4 regions of the Peribacillus sp. Bi134 genome follow, and region 3 is predicted to be linked to each of the others. Evidence: riboswitches for the same ligand, from Rfam matches in the RefSeq annotation. Region 3 holds a riboswitch; each other region holds the start of a gene.
What was found. Region 3 has a riboswitch for S-adenosylmethionine ahead of LQ188_RS18070 (Fur-regulated basic protein FbpA). Riboswitches for the same ligand answer to the same signal wherever they lie in the genome.

Region 1 (4,215 bases), on a different contig from region 3:
TTGCTGAGAATGCTGTCGTGACAGGTGATGTCAAAATTGGCGACGAAACATCAATTTGGTTCAATTCCGTCATTCGCGGTGATGTATCCCCAACCATCATCGGGAAAAAAGTCAGTATACAGGATAACAGCGTCCTGCACCAAAGCCCAAATAATCCATTGATCATCGAGGATGAAGTAACCATTGGCCATCAGGTCATTTTACATAGCTGTAAAATCCGTAAAGGAGCTCTGATCGGCATGGGATCGATTATACTTGATGAAGCTGAAATCGGCGAAGGAGCCTTCATCGGTGCCGGCAGCCTCGTTCCACAAGGTAAAGTCATTCCACCGAACATGCTGGCATTCGGACGGCCAGCTAAAGTCATTCGCGAAATCAACGAAGAAGATCGCCAGGATATGGAACGCATCGTTCGCGAATATGCCGAAAAAGGACAATACTATAAAACGGCGGAACGCATAAAGTGAATTGACTGAAAGTTACGAGTATTGTACTCAAACTCACGAGTATTTGCTACAAATTCACGAGTATTTACTCCAAACTCACGAGTATACGCTCTAAATTCATGAGTATATGCTCTAAACTCATGAGTATACGCTCTAAACTCTCGAGTATACGCTCTAAACTCTCGAGTATACGCTCTAAACTCTCGAGTATACGCTCTAAACTCTCGAGTACTTGCTACAAACTCTAGAGTAACGCTTCAACCTCACGATTTGATGACCCAAACAAACTTGTAAACGACTTTAACTCACGAGTTTTGCACGTATTTTATATTTCTTTGGGATTTCTTGAATTATTCCCGCTGACGGCAAAATTAATCCACAAAAAAAAGGTGTCCCGCAAATTGCGGGACACCTTTTTTATATGATTTACGCTTGTGCTTTTAATGTTTCTGCTTTGTCCGTGCGTTCCCATGGAAGATCGACATCTGTACGGCCAAAGTGTCCGTAAGCAGCTGTTTGTTTGTAGATCGGGCGACGAAGGTCAAGCATTTTGATGATGCCAGCTGGACGAAGGTCGAAGTTAGCACGAACTAGGTCAACAAGGACTTCTTCGCTAACTGTACCAGTTCCGAACGTATCAATTGAAATCGATACAGGCTCTGCCACACCGATTGCGTATGCCAATTGAACTTCCGCTTTGTCGGCAAGGCCGGCTGCCACGATGTTTTTCGCAACATAACGAGCAGCGTATGCAGCAGAACGGTCAACTTTAGTAGCATCCTTACCAGAGAATGCACCGCCGCCGTGACGAGCGTATCCGCCGTAAGTATCAACGATGATTTTACGTCCAGTAAGACCCGCATCCCCTTGAGGTCCGCCAATTACGAAACGGCCAGTCGGGTTGATGAAGTATTTAGTTTTAGCATCGATCAATTCAGCTGGAACGACCGCTTTGATCACATGTTCTTTTAGATCGGCTTGAATTTGTTCAAGCGTAATTTCAGCATCATGCTGTGTAGAGATAACGATCGTATCTACACGTACAGGACGGTTATTCTCATCATATTCCACAGTTACCTGTGTTTTACCATCAGGGCGTAAGTAAGCAAGAGTTTCATCTTTACGAACTTGAGCCAGGCGGAATGAAAGTTTATGCGCCAATGAAATCGGAAGCGGCATAAGCTCTTCTGTTTCATTACAAGCAAATCCGAACATAAGACCTTGGTCCCCTGCACCGATTGCATCGATTTCTTCCTCTGACATGTTTCCTTCACGAGCTTCCAATGCTTTATCGACTCCAGCTGCGATATCGGCAGACTGCTCATCAATGGAACTCAACACTGCACAAGTTTCAGCATCGAAACCGTATTTCGCACGTGTGTAGCCAATTCCTTTAATCGTATCACGAACGATACGCGGAATATCCACGTAAGCGGACGTTGTAATTTCACCAGCAACAAGTACAAGGCCTGTTGTTACACTAGTTTCACACGCAACACGTGCATTTGCATCCTTAGCTAGGATAGCATCTAAAATGGAATCTGAAATCTGATCACAAATTTTGTCCGGATGGCCCTCTGTAACAGATTCAGAAGTAAATAGACGTTTCTTTGACATCATATTTCCTCCTTGGAAGTTAGTATGTTGTAGGCATAAGCCTGATTTTTACGGAACTCGTTTCCCTCATTAGTTTCAACTATAGACACAGAATTACTTATGAAAAACACAAAAACCTTCCCTGGCAAATGAGGAAAGGTTTAAAATTCTGTCTTCTATCCTTTCACTCTTATCGTTCAAGGGTTTTTACCTTGCTCAGGTTAGCACCATCACCACTATTCCTTGAAGATCTTCGCTTTATTTTCGGCGATCGATCTTGGAGTCAAGTTCAATATGGCAGGTTGCTGGGTTTCAAAGGGCCTGTCCCTCCACCAACTCGGGATAAGAGAATCCGTACAATTTAAGATATTATCGTATCTAGTTGGAATTTGTCAATGCTTTTCTAAAAAGAACATTTCCGCCCAGTATGGCTTTCTTTTGAAAAAAGTGTTGATACAGCGTCTTAGAAGGGTTTACAATGCAAAATACGAATAGAAATGTTGGAAATTGCCATTAATAATAAGTATTAAGCATACGAAAAACGACTTCACCATTGGAAATATATTGCTTACTTACTTCCTATTAAAATAAAATTGACTTCATTAAAGTATATGTGATAATCCTGACTCGGTTCCTGCCGGAATAAAATGATTAACGCGGCCAGCTGAAAATAATCACAAATTAGAAGAAATAGTATAGACTATTTAAATGAATGTGTTATACTAATTGTAATCTAAAAACTTAAACAAAGGAAGGTACCTCATATATGAATTCTGTAGATGTTTCTAATGAGTTACACCAGTTATTAACAGGAAACAATGTGCAAACTCAACTTTCAGTTCCTCAATTGGTCGAAAAAGTATTAAGCAGAAATGAAGGCGTTTTAACATCAACCGGCGCAGTAAAAGCTGAAACTGGCAAATATACTGGTCGTTCACCTAAAGATAAATTTATCGTGGAAGAAGCATCCGTTAAAGATAAAATCGATTGGGGTTCAGTGAACCAGCCAATTTCCGAAGATGTGTTCAATAAACTATATAATAAAGTAGTTGACTACCTAAAAGCAAAAGAAGAGATTTTTGTTTTTAAAGGTTTCGCTGGTGCAGACGAATCATCTCGTCTTCCAATCCGTGTTGTTAATGAATATGCTTGGCATAACCTTTTCGCCCATACTTTGTTCATCCGTCCAAATGAAGAGGAACTAAGAGGTCACGAAGCTGAATTCACAATCCTTTCTGCACCTAACTTCAAAGCAGACCCAGAAGTGGACGGAACCACTTCCGAAACTTTCATCATCGTTTCATTTGAACGCCGTACCATCCTGATCGGCGGAACGGAATATGCAGGAGAAATGAAAAAATCGATCTTCTCGATCATGAACTACTTACTTCCAGAGGCTGGAATCCTTCCAATGCATTGCTCTGCTAACGTAGGACGTGAAGGGGACGTCGCTTTATTCTTCGGTCTGTCCGGTACAGGCAAAACAACTTTATCAGCAGACACTAGCCGTAAACTGATTGGCGATGACGAGCACGGCTGGTCTTCTAATGGCGTATTCAACATCGAAGGCGGCTGCTATGCGAAAACGATCAATCTTTCACGTGAAAAAGAACCACAAATTTTCGATGCAATCCGTTTCGGTGCCGTATTGGAAAATGTTGTTGTTGATCCGGATACACGTGAAGCGAACTATGATGACAGTTCATTGACTGAAAACACTCGTGCTGCTTACCAAATGCAAGCGATCGATAACATCGTGAACCCAAGTATTGCAGGACATCCAAATACAATCATTTTCTTAACAGCTGATGCTTCAGGCGTTCTGCCTCCAATCAGCAAGCTTTCCAAAGAACAGGCAATGTTCCACTTCCTAAGCGGATACACTAGTAAATTGGCTGGTACTGAAAGAGGCGTAACTTCACCGGAAGCTACATTCTCCACTTGCTTCGGATCTCCATTCTTACCTCTTCCAGCTCAACGCTATGCTGAGATGCTTGGTGATAAAATTGACGAGCACAATGCAAAGGTATACCTTGTCAACACTGGATGGACTGGCGGAGCATACGGAACTGGAAGCCGTATGAAACTTGCTTACACTCGTGCAATGGTACAAGCGGCACTTGAAGGTGAATTAGCGAACATCGAAACGATCAAAGATGATATCTTCGGCTTG
Region 2 (4,215 bases), on a different contig from region 3:
TCGCGAACAGAAATAGAACAACTATATAAAATCAGCAATTTGGAGTTGAAGAAGTTTTTCAATACTAGCGGTCAAAAATATCGGGAGCTTGGCTTAAAGGATAAGCTGAAAGAAGCTTCTGAAGCAGAGATGCTTGATATATTGTCCACAGATGGCATGCTTCTGAAAAGGCCGATTGTTACGGATGGCACCAAAGTGACGGTAGGTTTCAAAGAGGAGCAATTCGAACAGGTTTGGAACTGAAAATTTCTCGAAATATTTGGTTAATTCCTTACTTAAACAAACAATCTACCTTATAATGGAATAGATAAAATAAGATGTACATATGGAGGGTTAATAATGACAACAACACCAAAAGAACTTCGTTACACAAAAGAACATGAATGGGTCAAAACGGAAGATGGAACAGTGCGCATTGGAATTACAGCTTTCGCACAGTCCGAGCTTGGGGACATCGTATTCGTTGAGCTTCCGGAAATCGGCGATGAATTGAAAGCGAACGAACCATTCGGAAGTGTTGAATCCGTTAAGACCGTTTCTGAGCTTTATGCACCTATCAGTGGCAAGGTTGTTGAAGTAAACGAAGATTTAAGTGACAACCCTGAATATGTAAATGAGTCTCCTTATGAAAAGGCATGGATGGTCGTGCTTGAACCATCTAATAGCAGTGATATTGAAAGCTTGATGAGCGCTGAAGAGTATGAGAGTTTAATCAACGGTTAAAAAAAAGGAGAGGGGGGACTGAAAAGGCCTGCTCTCTTTTTCATTTGGTACCGTGGCAGTTGCACACATAATTCGTGAGATGGAGTGATGACATGGAGTGGGGCGAATTCGATAAAGTGATCATTGTAGAAGGCAGTTCCGATAGAAGAAAAGTTGCCTCCGTTTTAAATGAAGATGTGGAAATTAGATGTACGAATGGGACCATATCATTAACTAAGCTGGATGAATTAGTGGATGAATTGATGGACCGTGATGTTTATCTCCTTTTTGACGCAGATGAATCAGGAGAAAAGCTGCGGAAGCAGTTCCGAATGGAAATGCCTGAGGCGAACCACCTGTATATTAATAAAATGTACAAAGAAGTGGAAAGCTCACCCGAACATCATATCGCAACTGTGCTTCTATCTGCCAATATGAATGTGAAAATGAAATTTTTAAGTCAAAGGGTGAACGACTAATTGATGCAGGAATGGAAAGAAGAAGAGTGTAAGCTTGCTGTTGAAAATGGGGAAACCTTTTGCTTATATTTATATACCCCTTTATGCGGCACTTGTCAGGTTGCCTCCAAGATGCTGACGATATCCTTGGAGCTATTCCCGGAATTGAAGGCAGGCAAAATGAATATGAATTATGTCCAAGCAATTGCCGAATCATATGAAATCGAAAGTGTTCCATGTTTATTGTTTTTCAAAGAAGGACGGCTGCACAAAAAAATATATGCCTTTCAATCCGTTCCTTATTTGTACGGATTGCTTAAGGAAATCAGCTAAGAAACCAATCAGAACCGTGGTTGGTTTCTTTGTTGCGGACATATGAATGCTAGATGAAATTAAACAAAGAATATTCTAACAATTCATTGACTGATTTAATCTAAAATGCTATATTTTGAATTAAGTAACGGCAGAATTTAATAGTTCTTATCAAGAGTGGCGGAGGGACTGGCCCGACGAAGCCCGGCAACCGGTATAAATTTTTATATACGGTGCTAATTCCAGCAGAGTGTTGGCTCTGGTAGATGAGGTGTATTCTTGAAACCTCTTCTTATTGAAGTGGTTTTTTTGTTTATAAAAGGCCAAACATCATATAATTCCAACTAAATCCATAGAAAAAGGTGAAATCATATGTCAGGGAAAAAATTGCGTTTCGAAACATTGAGTGTTCATGGCGGTCTGCAAGCTGATGAAACAGGTGCACGTGCAGTTCCTATCTACCAAAGCAATGCATACTTGTTCAAAGACACCGACCATGCAGCGAATTTATTTGGCCTAAAGGAGAATGGCTATATATATTCACGACTCCATAATCCCACGATCAGCGTTTTTGAGGAAAGAATGGCCTTATTGGAAGGCGGAATCGGCGGATTGGCAACAGCAAGCGGAATGGCTGCCATCTCACTTTCAATCCTGAATATTGCCGCTGCAGGGGATGAGATTGTTTCAGCATCTACATTATATGGCGGTACGTATAACCTTTTTGAAAATACTCTTCCTAAATACGGGATTAAAGTGAAGTTCGTTTCTCCTGATGACCCTGAAAATTTCAAAAGGGCGATTACGCCAAGAACTAAAGCCATTTTTGCTGAAACCATCGGAAATCCAAGTTTGAGGGTGCTTGATATTGAAGCGGTAGCGAAAATCGCCCATGATGCCGGAATACCTTTAATCATTGATAATACCTTTGCGACACCGTATCTATGCAGACCAATTGATTTTGGAGCCGATATTGTCATCCATTCCGCTACAAAATGGCTTCTGGGAAATGGAACTACGCTTGGTGGTGTCATCGTGGATGGAGGGAAATTCGATTGGAACTCGCCAAATTACCCTGGCTTCACAGAGCCTGACCCAAGTTACGACAATCTGGTATACGCCGAGGCAGTTGGACCTGCCGCATTCATAACGAAAGCCCGAGTCCAGTTACTCCGTGATTTAGGACCTGCGCTAAGTGCCCAAAGTGCATTCCAGTTTACGCTGGGACTTGAAACGCTGCATGTAAGGATGAAAGAGCATCTATCGAACACCAAGTCTGTCATTAAATATTTAAAAAACCATCCTGCGGTGACTTGGGTTTCACATCCTGGTGATGAGGATCATCCCGATAAAGCCCTTGCGGAAAAATATTTGCCAAAGGGAGCTGGATCTGTTGTGACTTTTGGGATACAAGGTAATCGAGAAGCTGGGGCAAAACTTATCAATTCGGTGGAATTATGGTCCCATGTAGCGAATGTTGGGGATGCGAAGAGCTTGATCATCCACCCAGCCAGTACGACCCATCAACAATTGAATGAGGCAGGTCTTGCGAAAGCGGGTGTGAGTGCCGACCAAGTCCGTTTATCGATTGGGATTGAAAATGTAGAGGATTTAATAGAAGATTTGGAGCAGGCAATTGAAAAAGCGACGAATATCGTCTCCTTGACATCCAAAACGGTTTAAGTAAAGTTTCTGTATGCTTGTACTAGAAATATTATACATTGCGCTCCTTTTTTATCTATGATAAAATTTCTCCATACTAAAGAACTTAATGATGTACAAATATTCTATATATTAGCTCTTATCAAGAGAGGTGGAGGGATGTGCCCGATGAAACCCGGCAACCGACAAGGAGATTTCCTTGGAAAGGTGCCAATTCACACAAAGTTTAATCACTTTGGAAGATGAGAGGAAGGCCTGTTTCTTCACCTGCCTTTCTGCTCATGCAGAAAGGTTTTTTCTGTTTTAATTGGGTAAACTTTTACATGATATGAGAAACAGACTAATAATGTAGAGAAATCAACTAAGTTCATAGGTTTTATTGGATAAAAGAGGTGAGGGTTAATGATTACATTGACGAAAGTCAGTAAGCTGTTCCGAACAGGAAAAGGAAACAGTGAGACAATCAAGGCTGTAAATAATGTGAATGTTGAAATAAATAAAGGCGAGATTTTCGGTATCATCGGTTACAGTGGAGCGGGGAAAAGTACTTTGATCAGAATGCTCAATGGATTGGAAACACCAACAGAGGGATCCGTTGTAGTTGCTGAGAAGGAAATTTCAAAAATTAAAGGGGCTCAGCTCCGCAAGGCCCGTCAAGAAATCAGCATGATTTTCCAACATTTCAATTTATTATGGTCGAGGACCGTTCAGGAGAATATATCTTTCCCATTGGAAATTGCAGGAGTTTCTAAACCTGAGCGAACCAAGCGTGTGAACGAATTGATCAAGTTAGTAGGATTGGAAGGCAGGGAAAAGGCCTATCCATCACAATTAAGCGGAGGGCAAAAGCAAAGGGTGGGAATAGCCAGGGCTCTGGCAAATGACCCTAAAGTGCTGCTGTGTGATGAAGCGACTTCTGCCTTGGATCCGCAGACTACCGACTCCATACTCGAATTGCTTGTTGACATCAATCAGCGTTTGGGGTTGACGATCGTCCTGATAACACATGAAATGCATGTGATCCGCAAAATCTGCCATCGCGTCGCCGTGATGGAAAGTGGGCAAGTTGTTGAACAGGGAC
Region 3 (4,215 bases):
ATTTTTAAGGCGGAGACAGCCTTTTCGTCGAGCAAATGGTGGCCGCTTTTGGAAATCATGACAGGGTCAAGGATAACGATGGCAGGCATGAAGGTTTTAAGGGACGCAGCGACTGTTTCCACGATTTCTTTTGATCCAAGCATGCCTATTTTTACTGCATCGACAGGAATATCTTCAAATATAGCTGCAATTTGGTCCGATATGATAGCTGTTTCAATTGGCTGTACTGAACGGACTTCCATTGTATTTTGTGCGGTTACGGCTGTAATGGCAGACATTCCAAATACCCCATGTGCAGAAAATGTTTTTAAATCCGCTTGTATTCCAGCACCGCCTCCTGAATCAGAGCCGGCGATGGTTAATGCTGTTTTCATAAAAAAACCCCTTCATATAATTATTTTTTAAAAGTATTTTAAGTAATATGAAAGCTAAAATCGAACCTGCGAATGAACTGAGCATAAAAGCCGGTAAAAAACCAAAAAGAGCTGCTTTTTCTCCTAATAGGAGGATGGCAAGTGGATAACAGGCCATGGAACCGAGAATGCCGGTCCCGATCACTTCACCTAAACAAGCGAATTTTAAGCTTTGTGTTTTTCGATAAAGGATGGCAGCCAAAAGTGCACCGATCATGCTCCCGGGAAAGGCGAATATTGAACCGGTACCAGACATGTTTCTAATGATGGAAACTAGGAAAGCTTGTGTCACAGCATAAGCAGGCCCCAATAGAACGGCCGTGAGGACATTTGCCAGATGCTGAATAGGAAAGACCTTTGCAAATCCTGCAGGGATGAAAATAAATGAACTGGTCAGTGTCGTTATAGCCGTTATCATGGCAGTCAACGTCAGTTTCTTGATAGGATTCATCATCATGTCTGCGACCTACAGCGGCCAATCCTGCTCATTTTGAACCATATCCCAGAATAAATATTCATATCGGGAAGTAACCAAAAAGTGCTTTTCTAATCTAAGAAGTTCCTTTTCTGGCATGCCTTCCGTCAATTCTTCCAACAATGCGATCAGCCACTTGTGTGCTTCCCCGAATTCAGGTGATGAATAGGACCTTATCCAATCTGCGTAGCGATTGTTTTCCAATGCTGCTCCATTTTGTTTTTTTAATAGCAAACCGATTTCATAGTAATCCCAAGCGCATGGCAGGAGACAGGCGATCAAGTCTGCCAATGTCCCATGCTGAGCTGCATTTATCATGTAACCTGTATAGGCTAGAGTGGTGGGAGTAGGTTCTGTTTCTTCCAATTCCTTGGAACTGATCCCGAATTCGGAAGCATACTGCCGATGGATATCCATTTCCACTTGAAGGGTTTCATTTAAAATACTCGCAAACTTTGCCATGGTTTCGATGTTATGGGCTTTGATGACACCTAAAGCAAAGAGCTTGGAATAATCCATGAGATAGATATAGTCCTGCTTCATGTAATAGGCAAATTTCTTTTCAGGAAGCGTACCATTTCCAATTGCTTGGACAAAGGGATGTGAATGATTCCTTTTCCAAATCTCTTTTGCCCGTGCATGAAGTCTATCACTGAATGTTTCTGTTTTAATATTCTCCATTGTTCATCCTCCTTTAGAATGGTTCCCTAGATAATGAAAAACCCCGTTCCTGAATACTGAACGGGGTAGATGGATATAGTCTGTAAATGGACGATATCATCCACTTCCCTCCGCCGGTATGAGCCGGTTCAGGTTCAAAGGGTCCGGAAACTATTTCCATCTCAGTCTTAATAAAGACTCCCCTAGTGGTGTGAATTGTATGTAATTACTGACATCATATCAGAAAGACAAGAAAATGCAACCCGCATTTGAAGAGGGAGCATGTAATGTCCAGGGAAAAAGGGAGAACCAGGTAATTGACTTTTGATAATTATTAGGGTAGAATCATTTCTACATCATTTATATATCGAATTCTTATCCAGAGAGGTGGAGGGACTTGGCCCAAAGAAACCTCGGCAGCGGACCCATTTTGGGAACTGTGCTAAATCCAACAAGCATATGCTTGGAAGATAAGAAGAGCCGTACGGACACAGTCAGCCTCTTCTTGAATTAGAAGGGGCTTTTATTTTTGGGAAATAACGTTTAGTGACATAATAGAAAAGGTATATATAATTTGGTGAAAATCAAACAAGTTGATAAAGTTAGCTAACTAGAAGCAGGCTCTAGGATGACTAGGAAAGGAGCCATTTACATGGCAGAATTATTTAAGAGGATTGAACAGAGGAAGGCAAAGCTCATTGAAGAGCTATTGGCCAATGGAGTATACAAAACCTCTGATGAAAGGCACCTTTATGATGCCCCATTAAAAGTGCTTGAAGATGAATATAAGATTGTTATAAATAGACCTAATAACGAGTCACCTTCTGAATGGATGACATAGTAAGCGATGGGCTATATTTTGGGCTCTTGGATAAGGGATATGATGTAAGCATTCACAGTATACACTAGTGGATGCTTTTTTGCGTTTAATAGAAAATGACATAAAATATACATAATTAAAGAATAAAGTAGGTGTTTTGTCACATTTTACCTATAAAATAACACATTTTATTTCTGGAAAATAGTTGATTTTAACTAGTAGTTTAATTATGATGAAAGTGTAAAAAAATTGAATAAATGGGAGGTGGCATATAATGCCTTGCCGTAAAGTAACTATAGAAAGGGTAGAAGAAAAGAGACAGGAAATGATCAAATTGGCAGCAAGTTACGGCTTAACAAGTCTGCTTACTGTTCAGGCCAGTCAAGAATTGGATACGCTATTAAATGCGTTAGCAAGTAAAAGAGAGTCAGAATATTTTTCCCTCCAAAACGCATATCGGTATTTTTAAATTAGCCAATTCGACCTGTATTAATTTGAAAAAGCTACTGCTCAAGGCAATAGCTCTAAAAAATTATATTAAATATCGACACGTTTACCAAGAATGATCAAATCCCGCTCAATGCCATCCAGCTCGGCAACTTGAGGTAAATGTGCCCATTCTTCAAACCCGAATTTGGAAAAAAGCTTAAGGCTAGGTATATTGTGGGCGAAAATGAAACCCAATATAGTCTTAATACCTAATTTTGGACTCAATTCAATTGCCTTTTGAATCGAAATTTGTCCGATTCCTTTTCCCCGGAAATAATCATCAATATAAATGCTGATTTCGGCAGTGGAATTATATGCCGGTCGGCCATAGAAGGATTGAAAGCTTATCCATCCAGCAGTTTTCCCTTCTATAGTAATGATATATAGCGGTCTACTTTCTGAATGATGTTCCTCAAACCATTTAACCCTCGATTGGACGGATACAGGCTCCGTATCTGCCGTGACCATTCTTGAAGCAATTGTCGAATTATATATTTCAACAATTCTAGGTAAATCAGATAGTTCTGCCTCTCTAAACTCTATGTGCTCATCCATGATGTAATCTCCTAACTATCATTTATTCAATCTCCAGAATGAAGGGTAATCCCGTTTTTTTGTTTAAGGGACGGTGAATTGAAACCCAATCCATTGAAAGTTTTTTATTATCATACACTTTTTACTCTTTATCTGACAATTCCTTTTTTATGTTAAGTCTGCAGATTTTTTGGGTATGTAAAGGATTAAATACTTCTAGTAAAAAGGCAGAGGAGAACCAAATGAAAAAATTGTCAGTTTTTTTGATTATAGTACTGGTTATATGTTTTGTTGCATATGAATTTCAGGCCTCGGAGTCGGAAGATGTGCAAAGGGTGATGGCTTTTGGAGATTCGTTAACCTATGGAAAAGGGGATAAGGATGGAGAAGGATATATAGAAGGCCTGGAGGATGAATTGAATAACCCGGAATCGGAACAAAAAGTGAGTTTTTGGAATTACGGTATAAAAGGCCAGGAAACGGATGGGGTGATGAAACAGCTTGATGATTACCGCATTAAAACGAAACTTGATGAAGCCGATACTTTCATCGTTTATATCGGAACAAATGACTTGATCAATAGTAACGGCGGGGACTTGGAGAAAATAAGTGATCGAAAAATCAATGAGGGTAAACGGGAGTATATCAGCCATCTGAAAAAGATTACGTCAACACTCATAAAGGCAAACGATAAAGCTGATATTTTGGTAGTGGGACTATATAACCCAATTAAAGGAAATCAAAAACTTGAAAAGCATATTCGCGATTATAACCAGTCAATAAAGGGAATAGCGGATAAAGACAATAGGATGTTATTCATTCCT
Region 4 (4,215 bases), on a different contig from region 3:
GGATAAGGATATTTCTTTAAGGACGTTGCATAAGGAATGTCATTCACCGATTAAATACGAAAAAGTTTGTCCGGTATGCCAGAAAGAAGTGGGTAAGGATGATATAGTCCGCGCTTTTGAATATACAAAGGGAAAATTTGTTGTATTGGAAGACAATGAACTAGAGCAACTGAAAAAACAAAACGAAGAAAAAGCCGTGGAAATTGTGGATTTCGTTAAAATTGAAGAAATAGATCCCATTTATTTCAATCGGAGTTACTACATGTCCCCTAATGATGGAGGGATAAAAGCTTATTCCCTTTTGAGGCAGGCCCTCAAGGAATCGAATAAGGTAGGATTAGCAAAAATCATCATTCGCTCTAAAGAACAAATGGCGGTAATCCGAGTCGTTGATAATACCTTGGTGATGGAAACGATTCATTATCCGGATGAAGTCCGTTCCACAGCGGATGTTCCGAATATCCCCGCCAATGATACCATTGCAAAAAAAGAAATCGATACTGCCGTATTATTAATAGATCAATTAACGACCACTTTCGATCCGACAAAATACACCGATGACTATCGAACCGCTTTACTTGAATTGATTGAATCAAAGAAAACGGGACAGACGACGATTACAGCCAAAACAAAAGAACCAGTTTCCAACAATGTAACCGATTTAATGGAGGCATTACAGGCATCCATTGACCGTACGAAACATGATGAACCGGAAAAGAAAAAGACGACCCGAAAGAAAGCGGCACCAAAAAAAAAGAAACAAGCTTAAACAGGAAGCTGAGCGGAAGACATATGGTGTCGCTCGGCTTTTCTGCTTGTTTTAGCAAGGAATCAGGCCTCTTATAAGGGAATGAAAGTGACTTTACAGGGAGGTATTTGAATAGGGAATGAAAGTGAAAATAGGTAAGTGAATCACGATTTAAGGATTAGAATGGAACTAAAAGAAAATGATGGATGATAATGAAGGCAAAAAAATTCGCTCCCTAAAGAGCGACAATGAGGAATTCAATCGTGAAAATCAACATATAGGCGAACGGTTGTAGTTTTCGACTATATATTGTGTTCATATTCTACCATATTTAATTCTGAAATAGCAACAAAATTACTGAAACTAACCTATGAATTTTTCTGGAAATCAATGATATTTCGCCCATTTAACGGCTCATGTGGCTTTTTCACTTCATATATGTTTAAAAACTACTGAATATAATGGATTTTTAGTATAATTTATACATATAGAATGATATAAATTAAATATGAATGGAAGATGCAAAATGGAAAATGGAAAAATCAAATCACTACAGGCCGGAAAGCCGAAACATGAAAGTTTTTCGAATGTCGATATCTTTTCAGCCATGGATAAACAAGCACAGGATCATGTGAAAGTGACTAAATCAGGCATAATTGGTGATGGGGTAGGTAATGAAAAGTTCCATGGAGGTCCTGATCGGGCTTTGTGCTTTTACCCCTTTGAGCATTATTCATTATGGAATGAAAGATTCTCTAAAAAGCTGGATATCCCAGCATTCGGTGAAAATTTAACCGTAGCGGGGATGAGGGAAGAAACCATGTTTATCGGTGATATTTATCAAATAGGCGAAGTGATTGTTCAAATTAACCAGGGGAGGATACCTTGTTCGACCATTTCCCACTTCAATCAAGAACCTAAGTTTTTGGAACTCGTGCTGAAAACGAGTTTCACTGGTTATTTTGCAAGAGTACTTCAAGAAGGAACGATAAATAAACAAAACGAGATCGTACTAATAGATCGTTTGCAAGAAAAAATTTCAGTTCATTATGCAGCAGAGGTAATCCTTCATAAACGAGATGGGCTGGAAGGCGCCATGGCTTTACTTACTCTGGACCCATTAGCGGAAGACTGGAAACAAAGAATCTTGAAGAGGGTTCAGGCTGCAAAAGATTGAATCATTTTTGCAAAAGTGAAAAAAATGTCGATCAGGTATTGAAATTGACAGATTATTAATGTAAATTAAATATAATCTAATTTTGAAATCTTGTGAAAATTATATAAATGGATCTTATCGAGAGAGGTGGAGGGACTGGCCCGAAGAAACCTCAGCAACCAGCTTAGGCAAAGGTGCTAAATCCAGCAAGCAGAGCTTGATAGATGAGGAGAATGTTTCAAAAAACCTTCTTCTTTGAGAAGGTTTTTTTTCCTTTTCTCTCATACTCATAAAATACGACAAAAACAGGACTGTTTTTGAGAGAGGGTGTAATGATGAATTTTCGTAAAGAAGTGAAAGAAAGAATGCTGGTTGGGGAAGGGGCAATGGGGACCTTATTGTACTCAAATGGCATCGATCAATGTTATGAGGAATTAAACTGCACGAATCCGGATCAAATAGAGTCTATCCATCGTGCCTATCTGGAAGCTGGTGCAGATATCCTTCAATCGAATACATACGGAGCCAATTTCAACAAATTGAAACGGTATGGACTTGAAGATGAAGTAAGCAGAATCAATCGCCAGGGAGTCATTCTTGCTAAAAAAGCGGCAAAAGGAAAGGCTTATGTCTTCGGTACCATAGGGGCACAACGGAGTATCAGAAAATCGGATTTAAGCCTGGAAGAGATTAAACGGGGGTTTCGTGAACAGCTATACAGTCTGTTGATGGAAAACCCTGATGGGATTCTCTTGGAAACATTTTATGACCTGGAAGAGCTGGAAACCGTTCTGCAAATCGTAAAAAATGAAACTGGACTGCCGATCATCGCAAATGTCTCGATGCATGAACTGGGTAATCTCCAAAATGGAATCCATTTAAATGAAGCCTTTCAAAAACTCGAGCAATTGGGTGCCGATGTTGTTGGGGTGAATTGCCGTCTTGGTCCACATCATATGATCCGGGCATTGGAAGAAGTGAGTTTGCCAAAGCAAGCATCGATTGCCATATACCCTAATGCCAGCCTCCCTGATTATGTGGATGGAAGGCTCGTCTATAAAGCCGTGCCGGAATATTTCGGTTCAAGTGCCCTGGAACTTCGTGAGCAAGGTGCCGCTATCATAGGCGGGTGCTGTGGAACGACGCCACTGCATATTCAAGCTGTAAAGAATGCGATCGGAAGTTTTGCTCCCGTAAAAGAGAAAGTTACGAAATCCCGTGAAATAGAAATAATTGAAGTGAACGAAAGAGAATTGGAACTTCCACTGTACGAAAAGGCCAAGACGGAAAGGACGATCCTGGTTGAACTTGATCCACCTAAAAAGCTGGGAATAGAGAGCTTCATGACCGGTGCAGAGGTTTTGAAAAAAGCAGGGGTCGATTCCATTACACTAGCGGATAATTCACTTGCCTCACCAAGGATATCGAATGATGCTCTGGCTAACCTACTGAAGAACCAATTGAATATTAATCCGATGGTGCATATAACATGCCGTGATCGAAATTTGATTGGCCTGCAATCACATTTAATGGGTCTGCAGACGGTGGGGCTGAATGAATTATTGATCATCACCGGAGATCCTTCAAAAATAGGGGACTTCCCGGGTGCCACTTCGGTTTATGATTTATCTTCCTTCGACCTTATAAGCATGGTCAAACAATTTAATGAAGGTCTTTCCTATTCCGGTCAAAGTCTGGGGCAACGGGCAAATTTTAAAATTGCGGCAGCGTTTAATCCGAATGTGAAATATTTGGATAAAGCAGTACTGAGAATGGAAAAGAAGATTTCCTGTGGTGCTCAATCCTTTTTGACACAGCCAATTTATTCGGTGGAGCAAATCGAAGAAGTACATGAAGCTACAAAACATTTAGAAACCCCGATTTTCATCGGTATCATGCCTTTGACAAGCACCCGGAACGCAGAATTCATCCATAATGAGATCCCAGGCATCAAATTGCCTGATAACGTAAGAAGGGCAATGGCTTTAGCGGGGGATGACCCTGTAAAGTCAAGGATTGAAGGGGTTAATATCGCGCGGGAACTGGTGGACGCGGCAAGGGAAAAATTCAAGGGCATATATTTAATCACTCCGTTCCTTCGCTATGAAATGACGGCGGAACTTACGAAATATATTAGAAAAGTCGATAGTAAACAGACATCAGAGGTGGCAGTACATGAATAAAAAAGCGATTCAAGATCAGTTAAATTCCAAGATTCTCCTACTTGATGGGGCGATGGGAACCATGCTTCAAGCGGAGGATTTGACAGCAGATGATTTTGGCGGGGAACAATTCGAGGGCTGCAATGAAT

Region 1: another riboswitch for S-adenosylmethionine. It lies ahead of metK (methionine adenosyltransferase); the one in region 3 lies ahead of LQ188_RS18070 (Fur-regulated basic protein FbpA).
Region 2: another riboswitch for S-adenosylmethionine. It lies ahead of LQ188_RS05120 (O-acetylhomoserine aminocarboxypropyltransferase/cysteine synthase family protein); the one in region 3 lies ahead of LQ188_RS18070 (Fur-regulated basic protein FbpA).
Region 4: another riboswitch for S-adenosylmethionine. It lies ahead of LQ188_RS00470 (bifunctional homocysteine S-methyltransferase/methylenetetrahydrofolate reductase); the one in region 3 lies ahead of LQ188_RS18070 (Fur-regulated basic protein FbpA).

Annotation. Positions count from the first base shown of each region.
Region 1 is NZ_CAKKLN010000011.1:82,308-86,522, forward strand. Features, by position in the region: gene LQ188_RS23155 (gamma carbonic anhydrase family protein) at 1-467, shown strand, start outside; gene metK (methionine adenosyltransferase) at 873-2,066, opposite strand; SAM riboswitch class I at 2,230-2,391, opposite strand; gene pckA (phosphoenolpyruvate carboxykinase (ATP)) at 2,809-4,215, shown strand, end outside.
Region 2 is NZ_CAKKLN010000002.1:452,102-456,316, forward strand. Features, by position in the region: gene LQ188_RS05100 (arsenate reductase family protein) at 1-243, shown strand, start outside; gene gcvH (glycine cleavage system protein GcvH) at 340-723, shown strand; gene LQ188_RS05110 (toprim domain-containing protein) at 816-1,181, shown strand; gene LQ188_RS05115 (thioredoxin family protein) at 1,185-1,493, shown strand; SAM riboswitch class I at 1,638-1,745, shown strand; gene LQ188_RS05120 (O-acetylhomoserine aminocarboxypropyltransferase/cysteine synthase family protein) at 1,845-3,155, shown strand; SAM riboswitch class I at 3,271-3,383, shown strand; gene LQ188_RS05125 (methionine ABC transporter ATP-binding protein) at 3,537-4,215, shown strand, end outside.
Region 3 is NZ_CAKKLN010000007.1:384,403-388,617, reverse strand. Features, by position in the region: gene thiD (bifunctional hydroxymethylpyrimidine kinase/phosphomethylpyrimidine kinase) at 1-374, opposite strand, end outside; gene thiW (energy coupling factor transporter S component ThiW) at 343-864, opposite strand; gene tenA (thiaminase II) at 880-1,569, opposite strand; TPP riboswitch at 1,658-1,763, opposite strand; SAM riboswitch class I at 1,921-2,025, shown strand; gene LQ188_RS18070 (Fur-regulated basic protein FbpA) at 2,201-2,389, shown strand; gene LQ188_RS18065 (aspartyl-phosphate phosphatase Spo0E family protein) at 2,643-2,837, shown strand; gene LQ188_RS18060 (GNAT family N-acetyltransferase) at 2,906-3,412, opposite strand; gene LQ188_RS18055 (GDSL-type esterase/lipase family protein) at 3,634-4,215, shown strand, end outside.
Region 4 is NZ_CAKKLN010000001.1:84,487-88,701, forward strand. Features, by position in the region: gene LQ188_RS00460 (Ku protein) at 1-769, shown strand, start outside; gene LQ188_RS00465 (MOSC domain-containing protein) at 1,275-1,925, shown strand; SAM riboswitch class I at 2,037-2,135, shown strand; gene LQ188_RS00470 (bifunctional homocysteine S-methyltransferase/methylenetetrahydrofolate reductase) at 2,240-4,087, shown strand; gene metH (methionine synthase) at 4,080-4,215, shown strand, end outside.